4 regions of the Dickeya sp. CFBP 2040 genome follow, and region 3 is predicted to be linked to each of the others. Evidence: predicted binding sites of a transcription regulator. Region 3 holds the regulator's gene; each other region holds the start of a gene.

What was found. The regulator CRP, encoded in region 3, controls carbon source genes, mostly activating them, when cyclic AMP is high. The targets are predictions, from matches to a motif close to ATGTGANNNNNNTCACAT.
Region 1: a site for CRP is predicted at 1,394-1,411, ahead of Dpoa2040_RS16255 (ABC-F family ATPase). Genes of this name have one in related genera too.
Region 2: a site for CRP is predicted at 1,775-1,792, ahead of psiE (phosphate-starvation-inducible protein PsiE). Genes of this name have one in related genera too.
Region 4: a site for CRP is predicted at 2,773-2,790, ahead of Dpoa2040_RS16595 (YfcZ/YiiS family protein). Genes of this name have one in related genera too.

The regions. Positions count from the first base shown of each region.
Region 1 covers NZ_JAAVXH010000103.1:14,858-20,107, forward strand. The annotation lists gene Dpoa2040_RS16255 (ABC-F family ATPase) at 1-1,374, opposite strand, end outside; gene Dpoa2040_RS16260 (PhzF family phenazine biosynthesis protein) at 1,589-2,470, shown strand; gene Dpoa2040_RS16265 (multicopper oxidase family protein) at 2,859-5,039, opposite strand.
Region 2 covers NZ_JAAVXH010000021.1:41,504-46,753, reverse strand. The annotation lists gene Dpoa2040_RS02955 (autotransporter outer membrane beta-barrel domain-containing protein) at 1-187, opposite strand, end outside; TPP riboswitch at 498-594, shown strand; gene Dpoa2040_RS18315 (hypothetical protein) at 630-890, shown strand; gene thiD (bifunctional hydroxymethylpyrimidine kinase/phosphomethylpyrimidine kinase) at 887-1,690, shown strand; gene psiE (phosphate-starvation-inducible protein PsiE) at 1,886-2,293, shown strand; gene yegQ (tRNA 5-hydroxyuridine modification protein YegQ) at 2,483-3,859, opposite strand; gene Dpoa2040_RS02930 (CatB-related O-acetyltransferase) at 4,054-4,785, opposite strand; gene Dpoa2040_RS02925 (glutathione S-transferase family protein) at 5,092-5,250, opposite strand, start outside.
Region 3 covers NZ_JAAVXH010000096.1:21,514-26,763, forward strand. The annotation lists gene Dpoa2040_RS14675 (hydrolase) at 1-8, shown strand, start outside; gene Dpoa2040_RS14680 (YheU family protein) at 5-241, shown strand; gene Dpoa2040_RS14685 (phosphoribulokinase) at 391-1,260, shown strand; gene Dpoa2040_RS14690 (OsmC family protein) at 1,324-1,731, opposite strand; gene crp (cAMP-activated global transcriptional regulator CRP) at 2,058-2,690, shown strand; gene Dpoa2040_RS14700 (aspartate aminotransferase family protein) at 2,788-4,011, opposite strand; gene Dpoa2040_RS14705 (aminodeoxychorismate synthase component II) at 4,145-4,720, opposite strand; partial or broken gene Dpoa2040_RS14710 (peptidase S8) at 4,907-5,113, opposite strand.
Region 4 covers NZ_JAAVXH010000103.1:90,947-96,196, forward strand. The annotation lists gene fadJ (fatty acid oxidation complex subunit alpha FadJ) at 1-833, opposite strand, end outside; gene fadI (acetyl-CoA C-acyltransferase FadI) at 830-2,143, opposite strand; gene Dpoa2040_RS16595 (YfcZ/YiiS family protein) at 2,406-2,702, opposite strand; gene fadL (long-chain fatty acid transporter FadL) at 3,102-4,370, shown strand; gene mlaA (phospholipid-binding lipoprotein MlaA) at 4,528-5,250, opposite strand, start outside.

The sequences.
Region 1 (5,250 bases), on a different contig from region 3:
ATTGGGTTTTTGCATCATCAGCTTGCCAAACAGCATCCGACCTTTTTCACCACCGGACAGCACCTTGACCTTCTTGCGGATATCATCCTGAGAAAACAGCAGACGCCCTAACACGCTGCGTACCGCCTGCTCGTCGTCACTCTCCTGCTTCCACTGGCTCATCCAGTCAAACACCGTCAAGTCGCCGTCAAATTCGTACTCGTGATCCTGAGCGTAATAACCAATACGCACGTTTTCCGACCATTTGACGGTGCCGGATTCCGGCGCTAGTTCACCAACCAGTGTTTTCAGCAAGGTGGATTTACCGATACCGTTAGTACCGAGAATCGCCACCTTTTCACCCACCTCAATCAACATTTTTATCTGGCTGAACAGCGGCCCGTTATCAAAGCCTTTCGTGAGTCCGTCAATTTCCAGCGCATTACGGAACAGTTTCTTGTCCTGCTCGAAACGAATAAACGGGTTCTGACGGCTGGATGCCTTCACTTCTTCCAGTTGGATTTTCTCTATCTGACGCGCACGGGAAGTCGCCTGACGCGATTTGGAGGCATTAGCGCTAAAACGGCTGACAAACGACTGCAATTCGGCAATCTGTGCCTTCTTCTTCGCGTTATCCGCCAGCAGACGCTCACGCGCTTGTGTTGCTGCTGTCATGTACTCGTCGTAGTTACCGGGATAAATGCGCAGCTCGCCGTAGTCCAGATCCGCCATATGGGTACAGACCATATTAAGGAAGTGACGGTCATGGGAAATGATGATCATCGTGCTGTTACGTTCATTCAGCACCTGCTCCAGCCAGCGGATGGTATCGATATCCAGGTTGTTGGTCGGTTCGTCCAGCAGCAGAATATCCGGATTGGAGAACAATGCCTGCGCCAGCAGCACACGCAGTTTCCAACCTGGGGCAACTTCGCTCATTGGCCCGTAGTGCTGCTCCAGCGGAATGCCCACTCCCAACAGCAGTTCACCCGCGCGCGATTCAGCACTGTAACCGTCCATCTCGCCGTATTTGACTTCCAGATCAGCCACCCGGTAGCCATCTTCTTCGCTCATTTCACCCAGCGCATAAATACGGTCACGTTCCTCTTTCACTTCCCACAGTTCGACGTGCCCCATAATCACCGTATCCAGCACGCTGTATTGTTCAAACGCGAACTGATCCTGACGCAATTTACCAATCCGCTCGTTCGGATCGATAGCGACGTTGCCCGCGCTCGGCACCAGATCGCCGCCGAGGATCTTCATGAATGTGGATTTACCGCAGCCGTTGGCGCCGATCAATCCATAGCGGTTACCGCCGCCGAACTTGACAGAAATGTTCTCAAACAACGGCTTACTGCCGAATTGCATCGTAATATTATTGGTTACCAGCACAGCACTTACTCGATTAGGAATGTGATTTGGCGCGCATTATGCCACAATCGGGAGGCAGAATCCCGGCGATCATCGTACATTTTTTAATCAAACATAATGTCACCTCTCTCCTTTACGTTCCCTTGCGCTGCCCACAGCCGACAATAGACACGACAGCACATGGTCAGGCGTACATAATGAGCATTGTCACGAATCGCAGAAGGAAAAAAATCAGATGCCGTCATCACGCCGTTTTAAACAGGTCGATGTGTTCAGCTCTCATCCCGCTAAAGGCAATCCGCTGGCCGTCATTCTGGACGCCGACGGCCTCAGCGATGAACAGATGCAATCCATTGCTCACTGGACCAATTTATCGGAAACCACGTTTGTTCTGCCGCCGGACAACCCACTGGCCGATTATCGGGTGCGTATTTTCACCCCATCGGAAGAGTTGCCGTTCGCGGGTCATCCAACGCTGGGGACGGCACATGCACTGCTGGAGTCTGGCCTGACACCGCATGTACCGCATCAACTCATCCAGCAATGCGGTATCGGGTTAGTGCCGGTGGTGATTGGCGATGATGGCCAACTTGCGTTTCACGCACCGGACGCCACGATGACAGAACTTGACCCGCAATATTACGCGTTGCTCGATAGTGCGATCGGCAGCCATTTACGTCATCCGGGCCATCGCCCGGTCAACGTACAGATGGGGATCCGCTGGCTGACGGTACGAATGGAAAGCGCGCGCGCCTGCCTGGAGGCTCGTCCTAACGCCACTCATCTGCAACGCTTGCAGCAACTCGGCCAAACCAATGGCGTAGCGATCTACGGACCGCACGACAACGGCAACCCAACCGACTATGAAGTACGAGCCTTTTTTATGATCAATGATACGGTGGTGGAAGACCCGGTGACCGGCAGTGCCAACGCCTGTATCGCCAGAGTGATTCAGCACAGCTCGTTGCCGGAACAAGCGGACCACAAGCTCGGTTATCGGGTACGTCAGGGCACCATGCTATACCGCGATGGCCGGGTCAATGTTTCCTATATTGACGGCCAGCCATGGATTGGTGGTCACAGTAACACGTTGATTAACGGTGAAATTACCTTATAACGCACATTTCTGTCAGTTGGAGCGCTGCCAAAACGACGGCCCGTGACTCACCTCACGATGACATCGCCGTAATAATAATGTGACTTTTGTCACAAAAAAGTTGAAATGACGTTTTCTATCCATTATCATCAAAACCGTGACAAGCATCACATAAAACACTAACGACGATAATGGAGACAACCATGAGCTCATTGATCAATTTTTTCAAAAAACTGGGCGATATCTACGTTGGCTACTGCGAACGTATTGGTTCCATCATTAGCCCGTTTTGATATGAACGCCGCAGACTAAAAGCCGCCTTTTTGCATTCAGGCGGCTTTAGTTTTTTCATCCCTTTTCAGCATTACCCCACAACATTCGTCATCCCCATCGCTGATTCCTGATGATTTCACTGGCGATGCGCTGCTTTTTGCTCCTGTGACAGCACAATCTCGACATTTTCCATCATCCCTTGATCTTCGTGATCCAAAATGTGGCAGTGCAGTACAAACTCACCGATATAGCGCTGATAGCGAGTTCTTAACAATACGCGGTAATAGTTTTGCGGCTTACCGGTCAATTGGCCGGGCAGCAAATTAGTTTTGACGAAAATCGTGTCTTTCCACTGCCCTTTCAAGCCAGCAAACTGGCTGTCGCCATCGGCTTCTGTAACACCAGGCAAGCTGACATCACGCCCTTGAGGATCGTAAATCGCCACAATCTGAAACGGATTCACGTGAATATGAAATGGATGGCTGACACTGTATGAACGCAGTTCCCATTCTTGCGATGCCCATAATGGCAACGTCATATCAATGCGCTTAGGATCATAAGCGTTGAGCTGTTTCGGCAACCATACACCGTTCACTTTCTCCACGCCAAAGTCATGGCCGATAGCGAAGATATTGGCTTTATTCGGTTGCGTACCGCCAGCAAAAAAGACGATTTTCTGTTTTGGTTGACCGGCAATCTCTTCATCACTCACATCACGCGTATGTGGTGCGAACCGGGTGAGATAGATCTGGTTATCGCTACGATTCAGCTCATCAACAATGTTCTGCCTCACCTCTTCAGGCATCAATTTCTGCGCTGAATACGTCAGCTTACGGCGTAAGGTAGGCACAAAATCCTGCACCGCGATATTATCCGTGCCAGATACGGAAACCAACCCCAGCAAGCTGTTACCCTGAGCCTTACCGCTAATGCTACCCGTCCTTGATTGCGCTGGCTGGATCATGCAATAACCGCCTGCCTGTGGAAACATCGTCAGCAGATCATAACGATACCCCGGCTGTAACGTCACCTTCTCCGCCGTCAGAGAATGAGACATGGTTAATCCGTCAGCAGCGACCACCTGGAAAGGGATCTTTTCACCAGAACAAAGCTCGTTAATCAGTGCATCAACATCCTGACGGCGTAATTTGCCAAAATGAGTTTTGCGATGTAATTCATTGAGATTCATGCCTGCTTTTATCTTACGGAATTCCACATTGATGGTTTCCCGTACGCCGCCGTGAATCAGCCGCCAGCGCTCGACCTGCCCGGTAGTCGCTTTAAAGGTTGGCAATACCACGCCGTTAATGCTGGTCCAGCGACCGGATGCCTGCCAGGTGCCAGGACCAAACTGAGCGTAATCTTCAATGACACCCGTCTCGTTAGGGCGGCAATCCCAGTTAATATTACCCTTCTGATCCCGTTTCAACTTTCCATCCCGCCCCAGACAGGCATACTCAATCTGCTGGAACAATACCGTGTGTTCCGGGAACGGTTGCCGGCTGTCGGGGTCAATCAGCAGCGTGTCCAAATCGCCATTCGACAACGCGGTAGGCTTGCGGTCACCATGCACAATAAGCGCTCCCGCCATGCCGCTGGAAACCTGCAACGCGGTAGAGCCGTGTCGGTGAGTGTGATACCAGAAAGTACCGGCTGGAATATCCTGCGAGAAGTTGTACTGGTATTCAAAACTGTTGCCCGGATTCACCGACAGTAGCACATTGTCACTGTTACCTGTCGGGCTGATCCATATACCGTGGGCGTGCAGGTTAGTGCCATTAAAGCAGTGGGGTGAATTGGACAACGCCGATGATGATAGCGACGCGCCTGAGGCCGGCTGTGCCATGGTAGAATGAGAATGCATCAGCATTGATGACTCATTTCCGCTCCCCATTTGATGCGGCTGACAGCTACTATCCACCGGCAAATTATTTTTAAGCAGAATCCTTACTGTATCACCTGGCATAACATCTATCTGTGGCGCAACAAACGGCGCGCCGATAACCGGTAGTCTATCCGTACTGCCGGTGTATCCACGCAAGTGCACCTTCTGAAAGCGATTTTGTGACGGATCATAAATTCGCCCATCCACATACCCGACGTCCAGCTCATAATATTTTTCCCTATTTTCCTCCTGAATACCGCTAAAGTGATTCTGTAATAGCGGCTTGACCAATCGCTGCAAATGAGGCGGATTTTCGAATAAAAAGCCAGCCTCTTCATTTTGTGTATTTTCATTCTCTATCGACACACCATCAGCTCGACTATCAAATACCAACAATGTTAGTAGGAAAATAAAAAAAAACCGGGGTGTCATTTTGTATCTCATTTTCTCACAGTTTGTCATTTCACTATCCTTATACCTGATTTAATTCATTATTCATTGAATTTAATAGACAAATAACCCACTCACTCTCAAACCCATCGTATAAGGACTATAAATAGAAAAGCGTTGTATTATTTCCAAGCTGGAAGTGCATGTAAGGAAGTTAAGGAAAGTAAATAACACGATAATGCCAGACAATCAG
Region 2 (5,250 bases), on a different contig from region 3:
ATAGTCTTGATGTGACCCATGACATCCAACGTATGTCAATCACACTGTTTTTTATCTTATTAATGAGTAATATATTTTTTTTATTGCTATTTCTCTGGTGAGTTGCAAAGAAAATAGACCGGCGGAAACAGTATGTTGTGTTTTTAATGAACTGAAATATATTGGCGATTTTTTTAATGACCGGCATAAGTCTGATGCTCCTGATTTTTAAATAATGAATGGCGTTATCTACACTGTGGCTTAAATTTTAAATGCAATGGCTCAGGTTTATAATTTAGTGTTGTAATGACATTAATATTTCAGTAGCAATATATGAGATATATCTTATCTATACCTTTCATATTTCAGGTGGCGGGTTATTGGGTTTGTTGTTGATGTCGATTAAAGGATGGTGGTGCTGATTTGTGCCGGGCAAAATGATGAAGCTGGCTGATGCCTGCTACTAACCTTCTTTAATCTGTCATTGATCTTTTTCGCTAATGCTTCCAATAATGGCGTTCGTTGACTCGGGGTGCCCTTCTGCGTGAAGGCTGAGAAAAACCCGTATTACCTGATCTGGATAATGCCAGCGTAGGGAAGTCACGGTATCCCCACCGGTACCGCTTTCTTTCACGCTGGTTGGGAGGTTTATGAACGCTCGATCTGTACGTTTCCCCGCTGCATTCTTCGCAGATTCCCTTGATGCTTTCCGCTCACGCGCGCCGCTGACACATTGTTTTACCCATGAGATGGTGACTGATTTCTGTTCGCAGGAAAGGCACCGCCCTTGTCATGCTACCGCCGCTTGTGTTGTGGTGCTCCGCTTCGGGCAATGGGCGAGTGGCGCGGAGAGCTTCATCCACGCGTTTTCGGATGCGCTCTATACCCTGAACCGGGAGGCATTGGTATGAAACGTCTCAACGCACTGACTATCGCGGGTACTGATCCGAGCGGCGGCGCGGGCATTCAGGCTGACCTCAAAACGTTTTCAGCGCTGGGCGTTTACGGCACCAGCGTGATTACCGCGCTGGTGGCGCAGAATACACGCGGCGTGCAGTCGGTCTATCGCATTGAACCGGCGTTTGTTGCCGCCCAACTGGATTCGGTGCTGAGTGATGTACGCATTGATAGCGCCAAAATCGGCATGTTGGCACAGAGGGATATTGTGGAAGCCGTAGCGGACCGACTGTTGTGCTACCCGGTGCCTTATGTAGTGTTGGATACGGTGATGCTGGCGAAAAGCGGTGATGCGCTACTGGCGCCAGATGCGGTGGAGGTGGTGCGCCAGTTACTGTTGCCGCGTGTATCGCTGATTACCCCCAACCTGCCGGAAGCAGCGGCGCTATTACGGTGCTCGCTTGCTGACGATGAAAGAGACATGCGCCGGCAAGGGGAAGCATTGCTGGCAATGGGGTGTCAGGCGGTATTGATGAAAGGCGGCCACCTGAACGGCAGCGAAAGCCCGGACTGGCTGTTCATGCCGGATGTTGAGCCGGTGCGGTTGAGTACGCCGCGCGTCAACACCCGGCATACGCACGGTACCGGCTGCACGCTGTCGGCTGCGCTGGCAGCGTTGCGACCTCGTCATAATAACTGGCGGGATACCTTGTCCGCCGCGCGGGTCTGGCTGCAAGGGGCGCTGGAGCAGGCGGATTCGCTAGAGGTTGGTTATGGCATCGGCCCGGTACACCATTTTCACCACTGGTGGTAAAGGTGGTGTCCTGATACAAGCGATAAGAAATTTAGATAAATGGTAATAATATTGCATAGACAGCCTGCAGATGACCCGGTAATTTTGTGATCTGTGTCAGATTATTGCCTGTGTGGTGGGGCTAACGCTTGCCGGGTTTTAGAGGCTTTTTTCTGAGCGGTGTTTTCTCTGAATGACAGGACTGAGGAGATGCTCATGGCGGGTTCAGCGCGTGCAGTCATGATTGCCAAAGGGCTACAGACGATACTTAATTTGGGTCTGTTACTGCTGGCGGTGATTTTGGTGATTTTTCTGGGCAAGGAAACCTGGCATTTGGCCTCGGTTCTGCTGGTCAGCAATGAAAAAGAGTCTTCGTATATGCTGATCGAAAGTCTGGTGATTTATTTTCTCTATTTTGAGTTTCTGGCGCTGATCGTGAAGTATTTTCTATCCGGTTATCACTTCCCGCTGCGCTACTTCATTTACATCGGTATTACCGCCATCGTGCGGTTGATTATTGTCGATCATAAAAACCCGGCGGATACCTTTACCTATTCCGGTGCGATCCTGATTTTGGTGATTACGCTCTATCTGGTGAATAGCCCACGCCTGAAGCGGGAGTAAGTAGCCAGAAAAGAAAAAGCCAGCTCAAGGGAGATTGAGCTGGCCAAGGAGGTGGTTCCTAGTAGCATTACTACGCTTATTTTACGTTTTGTATTTTCTCAGCGCTGCAATAATAGCCAGTTAACCATGCCATTGATGTGATCTGATTCTAAAAATTGTCACAATTGGCATTATTTTGTCACTTTTTTGTTATTTCGCGTGTGGATTGCGGGTACTGGTGCCGGGAAGATTACGCAGCAGTAACGCGTATTCCAGTGCGATATCATCCGGCACCGGCAGATACACGATGTGGCCGTCACCCGGTGCGACATCGATAGCCTGACCTTTTTTGTTGAGCAGGGTATCGACAGTGAACTGAATGTTGCCGCCCGGCGTCATCATTTCCACGCTGTCGCCACGGGAGAACTTGTTTTTGACCGCCACTTCTGCCAGCCCATCACGCCGCTTGCCGGTAAATTCTCCGACAAACTGCTGCTGGTCTGATACCGAGTAACCGTAGTCGTAATTCTGGTAATCCTCGTGGACGTGACGGCGCAGGAAGCCTTCGGTATAACCGCGGTGCGCCAGCCCTTCCAGCGTTTGCAGCAGCGTCGGGTCGAATGGTTTGCCGGCTACCGCGTCATCAATGGCGCGGCGGTATACCTGCGCGGTGCGGGCGCAGTAATAGAAGGATTTGGTGCGGCCTTCGATTTTCAGCGAAGCAACCTGCATGTTGGTCAGGCGTTCTACATGCTGAATGGCGCGCAGATCACGTGAGTTCATGATGTAAGTGCCGTGTTCATCTTCAAACGCGCTCATGTATTCACCTGGGCGCTGCTTCTCTTCCAGCATGAATACCTTGTCGGTAGGTGCGCCGATGCCAAGCGTCGGCTCTGGCTGAGCGCTGTCGAGTTGTGTGACGGCAATCGGTTCATGGATGTGCACAATGTTGCCCACCACGTCTTCTTTGCCTTCCTGCACGTTATATTCCCAACGGCAGGCGTTGGTGCAGGTGCCCTGATTGGGGTCGCGTTTATTGATATAGCCAGACAACAGGCAGCGGCCTGAATAGGCCATACACAGTGCGCCGTGGACGAAAACTTCCAACTCCATGTCCGGCACCTGGTGGCGGATTTCCTCAATTTCTTCCAGCGATAGCTCGCGTGACAGAATCACCCGGCTCAGCCCCATCTGCTGCCAGAACTTCACCGTCGCCCAGTTGACTGCATTGGCCTGTACCGACAGGTGAATCGGCATCTGCGGGAAGTTTTCCCGCACCATCATGATAAGCCCTGGGTCGGACATGATCAGGGCGTCCGGGTTCATCTCGACAACCGGTTGCAGGTCACGCAGGAAGGTTTTGAGTTTGGCGTTATGCGGCGCGATGTTGACCACCACATAAAATTTCTTGCCCAGCGCATGGGCTTCATTGATGGCTTGCGCCAGCGTCTGGTGGTTGAATTCGTTATTGCGCACACGCAGGCTGTAGCGAGGCTGGCCGGCATAAATTGCATCTGCGCCATAGGCAAAGGCGTAACGCATATTTTTCAGCGTACCGGCCGGAGAGAGTAATTCCGGTTTAAACATGGTGTTTTCTCAAGTCTGATCACAGGTCAGGCTGTTCCCGGTGGGGGAACAGTAAAGGCGGCAGATTCTAACGCCAACGGCGGGAAAAATCAGTAGTCAATGGACAAAAACGGGGTAACAAAAGGCGAGTGGCTTAAAGATGGCTGGCTTGACGTCTGCAAGCCAGCGCCATGTTATTTTTTTAATGATGAGGCTTAGGGTTGCTGTTGAGTCTTTGCTAACCACTGTTGTTTTTTCTCTTTTAGCTCGGATAGAACATCCAGGCTCCGTGCTTCATCATGGGTCAGATCAGCAAAAAAATACTGCATGTGATGTTTTATCCATGCAAACAGATTAGGCATATCCCACCAGGCGATATCTAATAGCGCTTCCCGAACTTTTTCTGGAAAACGAAAGCGGATGAGTTTTGCAGGCGTTCCGGCATAGATTCCATACGCTTCACTTCTGAAATTGGGAGGAAGTAATGACCGCGCACCAATAACACATCCATTTTCAATAATACCACCACCCAGCATCATGGCTTCGTCCCCAATCCAGACATCATTTTTGATGACAGAGTCCTGGTATTGAGGTTGTTCGGGATTCATGAGTCCATCACCAAAGATGGCGAACATGGCTGTTGATATGGTTCGCATTTCGTGCTGCCCATTCAGTATGAATTTTAATCGGGAACCACCTGAAACAAATCTACCTATCCTTAAGCTTTGCTGGTCAGAGTCATATTTTACCATGGAGCCAACACCAACACCTGATGCTTTACCAATATGAAATAAGCCAACGTCAGATTGCTCACCTAGCCAGTTCTGGAAAAAATCATGTGGAATAGAACTGAAAAAGCCGTCGCTGTATTTGATGATTTTAAAATTTTTAGCATTAGGAGAGGTTGTATCGAACCCCAGGCAATCATCATCAGTTGAAATATTCATAATTTCCCTTTGAATTGATGTTTTTTTGGTCTGTATTACGATGAGCTCTTAGAAGTGAAAGGCATGATAAATGAATAGCTAACATGATGCTATTATTTGCGAGATTGTTATCTTATTAATATTAAAATTTTGAAATCATATGGCAATTACTGTAATTCAAAGTAATGTATATAAGTTATTATTTATGCCAGGTGAGATGGGGTAATATCTGTAAGTGATAGGGATGCGCTGGGGAGTAGGTAATATATAGGTAGGTGGTGTTAGTGAACCACCACCGTTAGATAGTTTTTTTAGCGAAGGTGATTTCTAAAAGACACGAATACCCGCTGACGGGCCGACCAGATCGCGCTGGTGTGGGCGCTCGAAGTCCACCTGCGGACCTTTTGGAATAATGGCGGTGGGGTTAAGCCAGAGGATGCTGTAGTAACCGGCTTTGATGTGATCCAGCCTGACCGTTTCTTTGAC
Region 3 (5,250 bases):
AACGATGATCATTCCCTGGCAAGAACTGGCAGCGGAAACACTGCAAAATCTGATTGAATCGTTCATCTTGCGTGAAGGCACCGACTATGGCGAGCAGGAATGCACGCTGGAAGACAAAGTGGCGGAGGTACGCCAGCAACTGGAGCAAGGCGAGGTGGTGCTGGTGTGGTCGGAATTGCATGAAACCGTCAATATCATGCCCCGCCGTCAGCTCAGCGGCGGTGAACGATATCACCCCTGAATCAATCGTTTGAAAACGTAAATTGGCGTGTCACTGCGGTATAAACATGCTAACAATGATCAAATATCTCTGACCAGAGTTGGCATCCGTCGCCGGAGATTGTCCCATTCACCGGAAGTTACACACCAATTCACCGGAGGTTACACACCATGTCGCACCAACATCCGATTATCGCGGTCACCGGCTCCAGCGGTGCAGGGACCACAACTACCAGTCTGGCGTTTCGTAAAATCTTCCAGCAATTGAATCTTCGCGCCGCGCTGGTGGATGGCGACAGTTATCACCGCTATACCCGACCGGAAATGGATATGGCGATCCGCAAGGCACGGGACCTGGGGCGTCACATCAGTTATTTTGGGCCGGAAGCCAATGACTTCTGCCAACTGGAAAACACCTTTATCGAATACGGTCGTAGTGGCACCGGGCAGACCCGCAAATACCTGCACACTTACGACGAAGCCATTCCCTACAATCAGGTCCCAGGCACCTTTACCCCTTGGGAACCAATACCAGAGCCGACCGACCTGTTGTTCTACGAGGGGCTACATGGCGGCGTGGTGACTGCTCAGCATAATGTGGCGCAGCACGTTGATCTGCTGGTCGGCGTGGTGCCGATAGTCAACCTGGAGTGGATTCAGAAGCTGGTGCGTGATATCAACGAACGCGGCCACTCCCGCGAAGCGGTCATGGATTCCGTTGTGCGGTCGATGGAAGATTACATCACCCATATCACCCCACAGTTTTCTCGTACCCACATCAACTTCCAGCGCGTGCCAACGGTAGATACCTCTAACCCGTTTGCCGCCAAAGCCATTCCGTCGATGGACGAAAGTTTTGTGGTGATCCACTTTCAGGGCCTGGACCATATTGACTACCCCTACCTGCTGGCGATGTTGCAGGGCTCGTTCATTTCTCACATCAATACGCTGGTGGTGCCGGGCGGTAAAATGGGGCTGGCGATGGAGCTTATCATGACGCCACTGGTGCAGCGGCTAATGGAAGGCAATCACATTGATTAAGCGATGCGACGGATTAAGCGGTGCGGCGGTTAAGTGAAAGACTCGCCGCCGCGTGCCGGCCCGTTAATCAAGCGCGATCACTTCATGACTGTGGGTTACCTTAACCGCTTTTTCCAACATCAGCGCCACAGAGCAGTATTTTTCAGCCGACAACGACACCGCACGTTCGACAACCTTATCGTTCAATCCTTTGCCGGTAACGATAAAGTGCAGATTGATGGCAGTGAACAGGCGCGGCGCTTCTTCACGACGTTCCGAGGTCAGGCGAACCTCGCAGTCTGCCACATCATGACGACCTTTTTGCAGAATAGACACCACATCAATGGCGCTACATCCACCTGCTGCCATCAGCACCATTTCCATCGGACTGGGCGCTTTATCACCAGCGTTGCCATCCATCAGCAGTTGATGCCCGGAAGCGGACTCGCCAAGAAACGTTAACCCTTCAACCCATTTCACCCGAGCCTGCATAATTTTGTCCTCAATCAATTATTTTTGAAATTTTACACCGCTTATGTATAAAAAAGCCTGATAATCAGAGCTTAATCATGCTGAAGCGAGACAACACGAGACACTACTCTCAACCTGTGTTACAAACAAAAGCGTAAGCCGATGTGTATTGCGTCTCTGCCTGACCTGCCACCGGCTTGCTGGCGTCATCTGATAGACAGCCTCAGTATATTTCCTGACGTCATTCCGCCAGGACGGAATTGAATTATAACTATGTTATCACGCCGTACAGGGAACTCTGAGCCCTGTGATTTGCGCAGTGAATTAACAACAGAGGATAACAGCGAATGGTTCTCGGCAAACCGCAAACAGACCCGACTCTCGAATGGTTCCTTTCTCATTGCCACATTCACAAGTACCCATCGAAGAGCACCCTGATTCATCAGGGTGAAAAAGCAGAGACGCTTTACTACATCGTGAAAGGCTCGGTTGCCGTGCTGATCAAGGATGAAGAAGGCAAGGAAATGATTCTGTCTTATCTGAATCAAGGCGATTTTATTGGAGAACTTGGCTTATTCGAAGACGGACAGGAACGCAGTGCGTGGGTTCGGGCAAAAACAGCCTGCGAAGTCGCTGAGATTTCTTATAAAAAATTCCGCCAGCTCATTCAGGTCAACCCGGATATTCTGATGCGGTTGTCCTCGCAGATGGCGCGGCGCTTGCAGGTGACTTCGCAGAAAGTCGGCAATCTGGCGTTCCTCGACGTAACCGGTCGTATCGCACAAACTCTGCTCAATTTGGCTAAACAGCCGGACGCCATGACTCACCCGGATGGTATGCAGATCAAGATCACCCGTCAGGAAATCGGCCAAATTGTTGGCTGTTCCCGCGAAACGGTGGGTCGTATCCTGAAGATGCTGGAAGATCAGAACTTGATCTCCGCACACGGTAAAACCATCGTCGTGTACGGCACTCGCTGATTTATCATCAGTTGGATTGTTGGATTGAAAAGAGCGTGCCATGGCACGCTCTTTTCGTTTCAGTCGGTTCAGTCGTTTCAGTCGAAGGCAACAGCGATTACGCGCCCTTCACCACCTGCGCTACCGCTTTTGCAAACAGCGCCATTCCCTGATCGATCTCTTCCGGGGTAATCACCAGCGACGGCACAAAACGGATGACGTCCGGCCCCGCCACCAGAATCATCAACCCCAGTTCCGCCGATGCCGCCAGGAAGTCACGGGCGCGGCCATGCCAGACCGGTTTCAGTTGTGCGCCCAGTAACAGCCCCATGCCGCGGATTTCATCGAAAATATCGTACTGTGTGTTGATCTGCTCCAGCGCGGACACAAAGCGCGCGTGGCGATCCATCACGCCGGACAGCACTTCCGGCGTATTGATCACATCCAGCGCCGCTTCCGCCACCGCACAGGCCAGCGGATTGCCACCGTAAGTCGTGCCATGCGTACCGACCGCCATCACTGATGCAATCTCTTCCGTGGTCAGCATCGCGCTAATCGGGAAACCGCCGCCCAGCGCTTTAGCGGTGGTCAAAATGTCTGGCGTGATGCCGTAATGCATATAAGAGAACAGTTTACCGCTGCGGCCCATACCACACTGCACTTCATCAAACACCAGCAGCGCCTGATACTGGTCGCACAGTTCGCGCACACCGTTGAGGAAAGCTGGCGTAGCTGGCGTGATGCCGCCTTCGCCCTGAATCGGCTCCAGCACCACTGCGCAGGTGTGATCGTCCATCACCGCTTTTACCGCATCCAGATCGTTGAACGGCACATGCACGATATCCGCCGGTTTCGGGCCGAAGCCATCGGCGTATTTCGGCTGACCGCCGACAGATACGGTAAACAGCGTACGGCCATGAAACGATTGGTAAAACGAAATGATTTTGGTTTTGTACGGGCTATGGCGGGTAATGGCGTAATGCCGTGCCAGTTTGAACGCCGCTTCATTAGCTTCCGCGCCGGAGTTGGCGAAAAATACGCGGTCGGCAAAGGTGGCATTGATCAGTTTGGTAGCCAGACGCAGCGCTGGCTCGTTGGTGAATACGTTGCTGGTGTGCCACAGGGTTTCACCCTGTTCTTTCAACGCCGCCACCAGTGCCGGATGGCAATGCCCCAGCGCCGTTACCGCGATGCCGCCGGAAAAATCGATATATTCTTTGCCCTGCTGATCCCAGACACGGCTCCCTTTGCCTTTTACCGGCACAAACTGCGCGGGTGCATAAACCGGAAGAATTACCTTATCGTAAGTATCCCGTGTTACTGCTGCTTTCTCTGTCGCCATTTGCTGCCCCGTTGTCATATCCCGTAGTGTGGAGTGAAGATCTTAAGTGAAAATATAATCAATAAATATGCATAAAAAATCAAAAATAGGCAATCGTTAATCTGATATGCCCAGATTTGAGTCCGCTATCTGATTATAAATAAAGGAAATTTTTCAGCAGTTGATGCCCCTGCTGGCTGAGAATGCTCTCCGGGTGGAACTGTACGCCTTCCAGCGGCAATGTGCGATGACGCACCCCCATTATCTCATCGACCACCTCGTCGGTTCCGGTCCAGGCGGTCACCTCAAAACAATCGGGTAGCGTATTCTTTTCCAGAATCAGCGAGTGATAGCGGGTGACGGTCAGCGGGTCTGCCAGCCCGGCGAACACACCGCAACCGGTATGCCGCACCGGCGAGGTTTTGCCGTGCATCACCTGACGGGCGCGCACCACCCGTGCGCCAAACGCCTGCCCCAACGCCTGATGTCCCAGACACACGCCCAGAATCGGCAGTTGACCGGCAAAATGGCGGATGGCCGCCAGCGAAATCCCGGCGTCGTCCGGCGTACAAGGGCCGGGGGAAATCACCAGCCGCTGCGGCGATAACCGCTCGATGTCCGCCAGCGTCAGCGTATCATTACGCCTGACCAGCACCTTCGCCCCCAACTCACAAAAATACTGGTACAGGTTGTAGGTAAAGGAGTCATAGTTATCGATAATCAGCAGCATGTCTTTATCTATCAGCAGATGAATTGACGTTATGATCGTCGCCAACATCAAGTCTAATGGCGCATGATGTCGCGTGAATACTGACGCTGAGTCTGAAGAGTTGGGAGGCGGTTGTCCAGACACGAGGCTGAAACAACCGGAACAGAAAGTAAATAAATGACGCGGTATCAGTAACAGAAAACTCGATCATAGCGTACCGATGATGAACGGCATGACGTTGCTGACGTCAACGGTGTAACGATACAAATTGGCGTGCAGCAGTGCGAGGTGTTCTTTCGGATTGAAGAACTCCAGCACCAGGTCCCAGCAATCGGATTCCGGATAGCTTACCGGGCTGAGTGTCGCGCTAATCTTGTTCAGGAATAATCCTTCAGCAAAAGATTTTCTAAACAATCATCTCCCTTTTCGGTTACCGACCCGCACCGACCAAAATCGGCTCAACACCATTAAAAAATGCAAATCCATATTTTGAAACGTAGTTCCAATTATTGCACTATCCAATTTACACACAAATATTACGTTTACCCACC
Region 4 (5,250 bases), on a different contig from region 3:
TAACCCGCCTGACTCCCCTGTTCCAGACCACGACGCACCACCTCAATGATGCGCTCCGTCGCTGGGTAATTGCCCTGCGTTTTTAGGCGAGTCTGCCGGCGCACCCGTTCAAACAACCAGCGGCGCACGTACGGCAGCATCAGTAACCGATGCCGCCAGCCGGGTGAGGTGGTTTGCCGTTTACCACGACGGATGAACCCCAGCGATGCCTCCAGCAATACACCCGGCGGCACGACATCGTCCACCAGCCCGATCCGCCGCGCCTGAGCAGCCCGCAGTTGTCGCCCGGTCAATATCAATTCCAGCGCCTGATCCACGCCTATCAAACGCGGAAGTCGTTGGGTTCCGCCCGCCCCCGGCAATAATCCTAACTGTACTTCCGGCAACCCAAGGCGGGTACTGTCGTCCGGCGTGCAGAGGCGATAATCGCAGGCCAGTGCCAGCTCCAACCCGCCGCCCAGACAAGCGCCATGAATGGCGGCGACCACCGGGAACGGCAGACGAGCGATCATCTCCAGTGTTTCCTGACCGGTTTTAGCCAGCTGCTGTGCTGTCGCAACATCGGAACAGGCATCCAACATGCCGATATCCGCCCCGGCGATAAACGACGCAGGTTTGCCAGAAAGAATAATCAGCCCCTGCAAGCCACTGTGCTGAACGGCTTGCGCCAGCACCGCACGCATTTGTTCAGCAAATTCCGCTCGCAGGGTATTCACTTTTTCACCGGGAACATCCACGGTGATAATCCCAATATGATCGGGGCGTAATGTCAGTTGGAAAGCGGCTTGTAGGTCATGTTCACTCACCTGGCTCATCAGCATCCGTTCGGTCATTGCGTTACCTCCAGCACCATGGCTGCCCCCAGTCCACCTGCTGCGCAAGCGGTAACCAGCCCCAATCCCCCGCCCCGTCGGCGCAATTCATGCAATGTTTGGGTGATCATACGTGCGCCGGTTGCGGCAAACGGATGTCCGTAAGCAAGCGAACCGCCACGGACATTAAAGCGCGTCCTGTCCACCTCGCCCAGCGGCGCACTACGCCCCAGCGTATTACGGGCAAATTCGGCGCTGGCAAACAGATGCAGATTAGCCAGCGTTTGAGCGGCAAAGGCTTCATGCATGTCAATCAACGCCAGATCATCGAGCTGAATCCCCGCCCTATCAAGCGCCAGCGGAGTGGCGTAAGCCGGTCCTGCCAGCATGTCCTGCTGTACCGCAATGGCGCTAAATGCATAGCTGCGCAGGTAACCAAGCGGCGTCAGTTTCAGTTCGCTGGCGCAAGATTCGCTCATCAGCAACACGGCGGCGGCGCCGTCGGTTAACGGCGAACTGTTGCCAGCGGTGACGCTGCCGTAGCGGCGATCAAAGGCAGGTTTAAGACGGGAGTACTGTTCCGGTGCGCTGTCACGACGAATCGTGTTGTCTTCATTGATGGCTTGTTTATAGGGTGGCACCCAGGCGGTCATCACCTCATCACGCAGTACGCCATCAGCCCAGGCTTGCGTAGCGCGCTGATGGGAGAGATGGGCAAAGGCGTCTTGCTCGTCACGACTGATACGATAATCTTTCGCCATCTGCTCAGCGGTATCCCCCATGCGCAACCCGGTGGAATACTCCGCTACGGCGGGCGCCACCGGCAGTAAATCCCGTGGACGCAAACGGCTGAACAGCGACAACCGCTGGCAGAGCGTTCTGGCACGCGACAGGTCTACCAGCGTTCGCGCCAACGCCTTGCTAACGCCAATCGGCAGCACCGAAGCCGAATCGGCGCCACCAGCAATGCCGATGTTGATAGTACCGGCCAGAATACTTTCCGCCACGTTAGCGACCGCCTGAAAGCTGGTGGCGCAGGCACGGGAAACGCTGTAAGCATCGGTATGCACGCTCATGCCGCTGCCCAGCACGATTTCACGCGCAATATTAGGTGCTTCGGGCATCTGAATTACCTGCCCAAACACTAGTTGCTCTACCTGCTCCGGCTCAATGCCGCTACGAAGCAGCAATTCATTAACGACCAGCTTACCCAATTCCAGCGCCGGAATCCCATGATAAGCCGTTGCCTGCCGGGCAAACGGTGTTCTCAATCCACTGACAATCGCAATGCGATCACCGCGCCGGGTGAGCAGCGGCGTAACGTCGCGCATAACCATGAAGTCCATCCCTTTTCAGAGACCGATTGGGCCTGAACTCATTGTTAACCCGAAGATCACATTATGCAAACAAACCGATATCAAACAGCGAGCCTCGCCACGCTTCCCGCACGCATCCACCGCCGGAAATAAGGCAACTAAAGGTAATCCACGCAGAGGGAATTAATGAAATTGAACGTGGTGGGGAATACGGCCTCGCTCAGCGAATCAGGCGCAAAGCGAGGTCGGGTGTGCGGTTAGCACGATAGAAGGGCAGTTAGCGCAAGCCCAGTTGGAAGATCAGGGTTTCTGCCTGGCAACTGAACGTGAAATCCATATCCAGTTTAACCCCCCCTTCCGCTTCAGACAGGCGAGCATCAATCCCGCAAGGTTCAGACTCAACCGAACGGGCTTTTTCCGTCAATTGCTGTTGTGTTTGTTCCGCGTCGCTGCGGCTGGTAAATACACGGCTATAGGAAGCGGTGCAGTCGGTGTTATCCATTACGGTTCCCACATCCACACAGCAACAGGCGGCAGTTTCTTCCGCGCTACATTTGTTAATCGCATTTGTCATGGCAAAACTCCTCTACGGCAACAGCCGCTTCCACAGTTGGAAGCAAGCTATCAATCCAGTCCGGCTATCAATGTAATCTGGCTCCCATTTTACTCACCCCGACCGTCTATCACTAGCACTTACCAATTAAAGGGTTACCACGTGACCACCATCACAATTTTTCGTTAACTTTCAATTAAATGAGCTAAAAAACTCAAATAAAATCACACAATTTGTTAACCAGATCTAATTTCTTAATCATTTTTGCAACATTTACGGAACCAAAATAAAACATTTCGTGTTTTTACTTTTATACTTCTCGCAACTGGTCTGATTTGTCAGCCCACTAGCCCCCCCTACAATGCGCGTCCCTTGTTACACGCTTAACAAAAATTACAAACGTTCAGTGAGGTTTCGGTCATGAGCCAGAAAGTCCTGTTAAAGAAAACATCACTTGCTGTGGCGCTGGCGCTAATGGCATCCAATGCAACCGCTGCCGGTTTCCAGTTGAATGAGTTTTCCTCATCCGGTCTGGGGCGCGCCTTCTCAGGTGAAAGCGCCATCGCAGACAACGCCGCCTCCGGCAGCCGCAACCCGGCAACAATGACGATGTTTGATCGTCCGACCTTTTCCGGTGGCGTGACCTATATAAACCCGGACATCGACCTGCGCGGCAGCAGCAGCACTGGTCGCGACGCCAGCGCCAGCAACATCGCGCCACACGCCTGGGTGCCCAACCTGCATTTCATTATGCCGCTGAACGACCAGTGGGCAGTCGGCGCTTCCGCTACCACCAACTTCGGTCTGGCAACTGAATTTAGCGATGACTTCAGCGCCGGCTCCATCGCTGGCAAAACCGACCTGAAAACCTCTAACCTGAACCTGAGTGCCGCCTATCGCCTCAATCAGCATTTCAGTTTTGGTCTCGGCGTCAACGCCGTGTACGCCGATGCCAAGATTGTGCGTAATGCGGGTGAAGTTGCCCCTGCGCTGCGAGTGACTCCGACCGCTGAAATCACCCATATGGATGGCAAGGAATGGGGTTATGGCTGGAACGCCGGCGTGTTGTATGAGCTGGATAAAAACAACCGTTTCGGCCTGAGCTATCGTTCCAAAGTCGATATCGACTTCAACGGTTCCTTCAGAAGTGCTCTGCCGCCAACGCTTCGTGGCACCAACGGCGTCACCATCCCTGCCAGGCTGACGCTCAACCTGCCGGAAATGTGGGAGGTCTCCGCTTACCACCGCGTTGCCCCACAATGGGCAGTTCACTACAGTCTGGCCTACTCCAGTTGGAGCTCGTTCAAGGAGCTGCGCGCCACCGACAGCAACGGCCAGCAACGATTCCAGAAAGATGAAGGTTTCCACGATGCCTACCGCATTGCGCTGGGAACAACGTACTACTACGACAATAATTGGACATTCCGTACCGGTATCGCGTTTGACGACAGCCCGGTTCCGGCTGATAAACGCACCATCTCTATTCCAGACCAAGATCGTCTGTGGCTGAGCGCAGGCACCACTTACACCTTTAATAAAGACATGTCGGTCGATGTGGGTGTGTCTTACATGCACGGCCAAAAAGTTACTATTCACGAACCCGGCGTTGCAGCTAACCTGCCCTCTTACACCTTTACTTCTGAAGGTCGAGCGTGGCTGTATGGCGTGAACTTCAACTACAGTTTCTAACCGTTCGCTTCACCCCGTTCGTAACAAAGGCCGCAATTGCGGCCTTTGGTTTTTATCAAAGCGGATTGTGTATTTCAGCTTCACTGATGCATTCGTGGCAACAGGCACCCGAAGGTGCCCTTGCAATACTAAAAACACGTAGTTAACTCAAAACCACTTACTTACCTGAATCAATTTCGTCCAGGCTGCCTTCAATCGCTTTGGCATTCGGGTTAACCACGGGAACAGACTTACCGCCGTTAGCCAGAAAATCATGCCGCTGAAAATAGGCTTCCCGCACCATCAGATACGGGTCGGACGAATTGTGCAGCAACGCATCGGAATCCAGCAGACGGGCGCGGGTTTCCAAACCTTCCACGACCCATTTACCGGCAGACATCCAGAACGTGAGATAACTTAATGGCGGATACAACGTATCCACGACCCCGCCACCATCTTCACGTAGCGTTGCACTGCCATAACCAGGCAACACCACATAAGGCCCGTAACCCACCTGGTAATATCCCAACGTGCTGCCGAAACGGTGCGGTTCACCTTTCGCCAGTTTGGGATTCGCCATCGCCGCAACATCAATCAGGCCACCCATCCCCAACAACGTATTGAGGAAGAAACGGTTGAGGTGAATCATCGCCTGATAGGGTTTCCCTTCGGCAAAATAATTCACCATGGTGGCAGGCTCGGACAAGTTGACAAAGAAATTAGTCAGTCCATTACGCGCAGGCTGTGGCATATAATCACGCCATACAACCGCTGCCGGGCGCGCTACATAGGGATCCAGCACATTATAGTTAAAACTGAACATGGTACGGTTGAATCCTTCCAGCGGATCCGAACGTTGCTCCGGCGCTGGAGTTTTGGAGCTGGCACAGCCGGCAAGCAC